One region of the Streptococcus porcorum genome, then DNA from elsewhere that is predicted to be linked to it. Evidence: predicted binding sites of a transcription regulator. Region 1 holds the regulator's gene; each other region holds the start of a gene.
What was found. Region 1 encodes Rex, which represses fermentation and respiration genes when NADH is low (regulators of the CRP and FNR family bind a similar motif). Its sites were predicted from a motif close to TTGTGAANTANTTCACAA; they were not measured.

Region 1 (2,277 bases):
CCAACCTAGCTTTCAAGATGAAGAATTTACAAAAAAACTCAAGCGATCTTGTGAGGACATGGGAATTGTGCTTTTAGACCACTTGATTATTGGGAAAAAGAACTATTATAGCTTTCGAGAAGAAACGGATTATTGTAGTTAGCTTAAAACTCATTGACAATAAAGTCAAACAAGCTACGATCTTCCTCTCTGCTTTCATGGAGCAACTCTGGATGCCATTGAACACCCAAAAATCGAATATCAGGATGGATAGATTCAACAGCTTCAATGGTATCATCTTTAGGGTCGTAAGCAACCACCCTTAACAAAGGAGATAATTCCTTAATACTCTGATGATGAAAGGAGTTAATCTGGCTAGATTTTCCATAAATCGGAAGAAGGACACTATCATCTGACACAATCATTTGCTGACTAAGGTAATCAGATGGTGCATCTTGCCAATGGTTTTCGATATCTTGATTTAACGAACCAGCCAAGGCGATATTCATCAATTGCGTTCCGCGGCAGACAGAAAAAATCGGCTTTCTTTGTTTAATAGCTTCATCTACTAAGGCAAATTCAAATAAATCACGATCACGATGAAAATCATCATCGCTAGTATCTTTTTCTTCGCCATAAAAAACAAGATCTACATTTTGTCCACCTGTTAAAATCAGTTTATCCACCATAGAAATATAGTCTTTAGCGCATTTGGGATCACCAACAGGGATAATAAGCGGGACACCACCTGAGGCTTGAACAGCTTGGACATAATTAGTAGGAGTATAAGACCACATAATATCGGGATACTTATAATTTGGTCTTTCATTACCTGATATTCCAATAATAGGTTTTGACATAATGGCTCCTTAATCTTGATTCATAAAATATAGTAGGGTTTGCAGTTGACTGGTTAAGTCAACATATTGCACAACCACATGTCGAGGAACTGATAGATGAACAGGTGAGAAACACAGTATTCCTTGGATACCAGCCTCGACTAAAATATCAGCAACTTCTTGAGCTTTGAGACTAGGGACTGTAAGAATAGCAGTAGTAATCTCATCTTTTGCAAGATGGTCTTTGATGGTTGAAATGGCATAAATTGGAATACCATCAGGAGACTTTGTGCCAACTAGCTCATTATCATCAGTATCAAATGCCATGGTAATTTTCATCTTATTACGCTCATGAAAACGGTAATGAAGCAGAGCTTTTCCAATATTTCCCACGCCAATCAGTGCAACATTGGTTAAGGAGTGGTCATTTAAAATATCAGCAAAAAAATTCATCAGCTTTTTGACATCATAGCCAAAACCACGACGACCAAGTTCTCCAAAATAAGAAAAGTCTCGTCGAACTGTCGCTGAGTCAATCCCAATTGCTTCTGCAATTTGTTTTGAATTGGCTTTTTCAATATTTTCTGCATTAAAACGCTTAAAAGCACGATAATAAAGCGACAGACGTTTGGCAGTGGCTTTTGGGATATTTCTTTCTAATAAGCTCATATAAATAACCTCCTCATACCTTCATTTACCATTGTAACAGAAAGTTTGTGAAAATAACAACAATTTTTGATAATATAAAACCATCAGATGTTCTTGATACCCCTATCTAGAAGTCAAAAAGTGACTTAGATACAAGTACTAGAATAACCATAGTGAGGATTAGTAAAAATTCACCTCCAAACTAAGTTCGTTAGTGGAGGTGCGACAATCAGTGTTATGATACAATTTTTGTCTCTATTTACATTTCTTTTTGAAGTTTGATCAATGTAATCTGTTCAATAAAAAAGAGATCTCAACGCAGTTGATAAAACATAGTCTGTTTAATTCGATATCAAACAAAAATCCTTAGAAATACTGCTTTCTAAGGATTTTATGTCTGTTAACTTAACTCTATTCCCACTCAACAGTTGCTGGTGGCTTACTTGTGATATCATAGACGATACGGTTAACGTGATCAACTTCGTTTACGATACGAACTGAGATTTTTTGTAGGACATCCCATGGAATACGAGCAAAATCAGCTGTCATACCATCGATAGAAGTAATGGCACGGATAGCGATAGTATAATCATAGGTACGACCATCTCCCATAACGCCAACGGAACGTACACCGGTATTAACTGTGAAGTATTGCCAGATGTCACGATCAAGACCTGCTTTTGCAATTTCTTCACGCAAGATAGCATCAGATTCACGAACGGTCTCTAGTTTTTCTTCTGTAATTTCTCCCATTACGCGAATGGCAAGCCCTGGACCAGGGAAAGGTTGGCGCCAAACGATTTCATCAGGC
Region 2 (2,277 bases), on a different contig from region 1:
TTTGAAATGTTTCTGTCAGATACCAATCCAAATAGGGCATAAAGTCTAAATTTAAACGACTAATGGAGGTGTCAGTGACATGATAGGTTTCAACAATATATTGTTTGTCGTCAAAACCAGGGCTATGAAAAAAATGAGGCTGTCCTTTGGATAAAGAAGCTAGTAATTTAGGTGAAAGTCTGTCCTCTTTTACAAAAAAAGAAGAGTAGCTATCAGCTTTAGTATCAGATTGTTTTATTACTTTTCCATCTTTAGAGAAGGTGGTAATGTCAAAAGGAAGCTCTATTTTTTTATTTAAGCTGAGAAAAAATTGCATAAGTCCTTGTGACAAAATGTGATAATCTTCTCCAGATGGAAAGCCGTTTTTCTCGATTTCCCACTTTTTAAAATGAAGAACAAATTGATAAGGGAGTACTGTGTCCTCTCCCAAGCAGATGACCATTGTTTTATCAATTGGAAATTCTGCTATTAAAGGAGTTTTAGAATGAGTTAGAATGAGATATCCGTCAAAATCCTGATTATGGCATTGTTGACCAGTAGTAAAATCAAAGAGAAAGGAAAAATTTTTTTCAATAAATGCTTGAAGAGCGTGTAATTGGTTTTCAACTATAAAAATTTTCATACTGAAATGATAGCCTTTTTAGAAAGAAAAATCAAAAAAGCTGTCTAGCAGTCTCTATGAAAAAAATGATTTTATTTGAGTAGTTTTAACTCTAAATACTTAGTTTTGTCCAAGAAATCCCTCTTGATAACAGTAGGGGAGATTTGAAGAGAAATCAGTCCAATGATTAAAAAATAAATTTGATATAATTTTCACAAAAACTTGACAATATTTTTGAAAGTATTATAATGAAAATGTAAACGATTACAAAATAAAAAACACATGTGCTTTTCAAATCGTATTGGAGGAATAATTATGAAAGCAGTTGTTGTTAATCAAGAAGCAAATGGTGTAGAAGTAGTAGATCATGCCTTACCACAGGTTGGAGAAGGGCAAGCCTTAGTAAAAGTAGAATATTGTGGTGTCTGCCATACTGACTTGCATGTAGCTAATGGTGATTTTGGAAAAGTTCCAGGTAGAATTTTAGGCCATGAAGGTATCGGTGTTGTAACAGAAATTGCTGATGATGTCACTTCTTTGAAAGTGGGAGATCGGGTCTCAATCGCTTGGTTCTTTGAAGGATGTGGCTACTGTGAGTACTGTACTACTGGTCGTGAAACCCTCTGTCGAAGCGTTAAAAATGCTGGATATAGTGTTGATGGAGGAATGTCTGAGTATGTAGTGGTAACAGCGGATTATGCTGTAAAAGTTCCAGAAGGCTTGGATCCAGCTCAAGCTAGTTCCATCACTTGTGCAGGTGTAACTACTTATAAAGCCATCAAAGAAGGTGGTGCGGCTCCAGGGCAATGGATTGCTGTGTTTGGAGTCGGAGGCCTAGGAAATCTTGCTGTTCAATATGCTAAGAAAGTATTTAATGCTCATGTTGTGGCCATTGATGTTAATGATGATAAGCTGGAACTAGCTAAAGAAGTTGGTGCAGATATCATTATTAATGCTAATAAGGTTGAAGATGTTACGGCCTTAATACAGGAAAAAACTGGAGGATGCCATTCAGCTTGTGTGACAGCTGTTTCAAAAGTTGCTTTTAATCAGGCAGTTGATAGTGTTCGAGCAGGTGGAAAAGTAGTAGCAGTCGGCTTACCGTCTGAATACATGGAGCTTAGCATTGTTAAAACAGTCCTTGATGGTATTCAGGTTATTGGATCACTTGTTGGTACCAGAAAAGATTTGGAAGAAGCTTTCCAATTTGGTGCAGAGGGTCTGGTTGTGCCAGTTGTGCAAAAACGTCCAGTTGATGATGCACCAGCTGTATTTTCTGAAATGGCAGCTGGAACTATTCAAGGGCGCATGGTTTTAGATTTTACAGGGGAAACAGTCTGAAAGAGATTTTTTGAAAATAGTAAATGAATTGACTATTACTTTGGAGGTTAGATAGAAATCTAGCCTCTTTTTAAAATAATGTTCGTTATTTACGAACATTATTTTAAAAAGGAGATAAAAATTTTGATTTTTTAGAAAATTTTAGATAATATAGGTTAACGGAAGGGCAGTGGTGAGACTGCCTAGCGATGCGGTTACGCATAGGAAGGTCATTTTTTACTCAAGGAGACAAACTATGCTTAATGAATTTCGAGTTTTTGACTATGAAGATGTCCAACTTATTCCAAATAAGTGTATTATTAACAGCCGTTCAGAGGCAGATACAAGTGTGACAT
Region 3 (2,277 bases), on a different contig from region 1:
AAATTCTTTGGCTAAAGCTGCATCTTCTGTATGGATAGCTGCAGAGTGACCTAAACCATCAAACTCAACCATGAGACGCGCTTTTTCAAGACCATCTTCACGAGAATCTGATTTCAAGACAGCAATTACTGGTGACAATTTCTCGCGTGTCAACGGTTCATTGATACCAACTTCCTTACATTCTGCTGCTAGGATATTTGTGCCTTCAGGAACTGAGAAGCCTGCTTGTTCTGCAATCCAAGTCGCTGGTTTTCCGACGATGTTTGGATTTAATTTAGCTTCTGCACAATTTTTACCGTTGGCTTTAGCTCCAAAGCAAAATTCTTCTAGGAGAGCTTTTTCTTTTTTATTAACAAAGTAAGTGTGATAGGATTTAAACTCTTTGACAAAGTCATCATAGATTTCTTTATCAACAATCACAGCTTGCTCTGAGGCACAGACCATCCCATTATCAAATGATTTAGACATGACAATATCATGAGCTGCCTGACGAACGTTAGCAGACTTTTCAACATAGGCTGGAACGTTACCTGCACCCACACCAAGAGCTGGCTTACCACATGAGTAAGCTGCGCGTACCATGGCATTACCACCTGTAGCAAGAATCGTAGCAATTCCATCATGGTTCATCAAAGCCACGGTTGCTTCCATTGAAGGTTTTTCAATCCACTGGATACAGTTTTCAGGAGCTCCTGCAGCAATGGCCGCATCACGCACAATACGAGCAGCATGTGCTGATGACTCTTGAGCTGAGGGATGGAAGGCAAATACAATAGGGTTACGTGTTTTGAGAGAAATCAATGATTTAAAGATTGCCGTTGAGGTTGGGTTAGTAGTTGGTGTAATCCCACAGATAACTCCTACAGGCTCTGCAATCAATGTTAATCCTGTTACATCATCTTCTTCGATGACACCAACTGTTTTAGTATGGCGCATATTATTCACCACATGCTCGCAGGCAAAGAGGTTTTTAGTTGCCTTGTCCTCGAAAACACCACGACCTGTTTCCTCATAAGCATGCATTGCTAAAACACCATGGGCATCTAGGGCTGCCACTGAGGCTTTTGCAACGATATAATCTACTTGTTCTTGATTAAGTTTTCGCATCTCCTCTAGGGCAACAAGACCTTTTTTCACTAGAGTATCGACATGCGCTTGTGCTTCAAGTGCTTTTTCTTCTTTACTTACAGTTTTATCAGCCATATTTTCCTCCAAAGTGATTCAACAAGTTTGTTAAATCTTTCACATTTGTTACGTTTTCTATTATAGCTTACTGGATTAGATTTGTAAACCCTTTCATGTAAATTTTTGTAATTTTCCTATTTTTAACGGTAAAAAATGAGACTAGGTTGATGAACCTAGTCTCAATCGTTTATTTTAAAACATTTTAGCTCAAAGCTCTAGAAGAGATGTTATTTTTCACCTTTTGCTGGAGCTTTTGCTGCTTTTTTCAAGGCAGCTTGTAGGGTTTGCGCATAAAGCTTGCCACCTTCTGAATCATCTGAGCCGTTATCTTTATAATGCACGCCATCTGTGCCAGGCCAAATTTCAGGATGATCAACTGCTACTTTATACCAATCTGCTATCGTGATGTAGTTGTATTTCTTGGCTAATGTCAACTCATAATCACGCGCTTCTTTAACAGCCGCCTGATTTTCCTTACCATTATAAGGGGTCACAAAGACTAAGTGGTGCCCTTTAGGTAAAGCATCGATGAACTGCTGGGTATCATCTTTATAATCATAAACCGAATTAACCCCAACGGCGATTACCACTGTTTCTGGAAGGGTCTCATTTTTGATATGATTTTCAAAGATATCAAATGCCAAATCGAAATTACGACTCACCGCAGAGTCTTGCTGAGCATTTGGAAGGTATTGGCTAAGAGCACCGCTTGAGCTGAGGGCAACAGAGTCTCCAATAATCAAGACTTGACTACCTGTTTTACCAATATTTTCCTTATCCGCTAAATTACGCGTCTGGCGCATTTGATCATTTGATTGGTTAAGTGAGCTCACTAAGAGATTGGTCTCAAATTCTCCCATTTTTGGAGAAACAGTCGTTAAAAAGAGCATCAAAACACCGAGAGCTGCAAAGCTAGTGTAAATCCATTTGCTATAAGGTCTGAGATCAAAGTCCCATCGGAACAAATGAGAAGACTTGCCTGCAATCAATGGCTCTAAAACATAAAAAGAAAGCGTCGCAAAAAGATAGGACAACAGCACCGTAACCATAACAGCTTGCGTGTTAGAGAGCATTTGTGAAAAAATCACGTAA

Region 2: adhP (alcohol dehydrogenase AdhP) is a predicted target of Rex. The motif match lies at 802-819, and genes of this name have one in related genera.
Region 3: adhE (bifunctional acetaldehyde-CoA/alcohol dehydrogenase) is a predicted target of Rex. The motif match lies at 1,231-1,248, and genes of this name have one in related genera.

The regions. Positions count from the first base shown of each region.
Region 1 covers NZ_JBRUDG010000038.1:10,487-12,763, reverse strand. The annotation lists gene radC (RadC family protein) at 1-142, shown strand, start outside; gene ACVRWY_RS08450 (gamma-glutamyl-gamma-aminobutyrate hydrolase family protein) at 144-839, opposite strand; gene ACVRWY_RS08445 (redox-sensing transcriptional repressor Rex) at 849-1,487, opposite strand; gene guaA (glutamine-hydrolyzing GMP synthase) at 1,878-2,277, opposite strand, start outside.
Region 2 covers NZ_JBRUDG010000005.1:64,077-66,353, reverse strand. The annotation lists gene ACVRWY_RS02380 (hypothetical protein) at 1-622, opposite strand, end outside; gene adhP (alcohol dehydrogenase AdhP) at 917-1,942, shown strand; gene guaC (GMP reductase) at 2,178-2,277, shown strand, end outside.
Region 3 covers NZ_JBRUDG010000014.1:22,693-24,969, forward strand. The annotation lists gene adhE (bifunctional acetaldehyde-CoA/alcohol dehydrogenase) at 1-1,203, opposite strand, end outside; gene ACVRWY_RS05240 (acyltransferase family protein) at 1,413-2,277, opposite strand, start outside.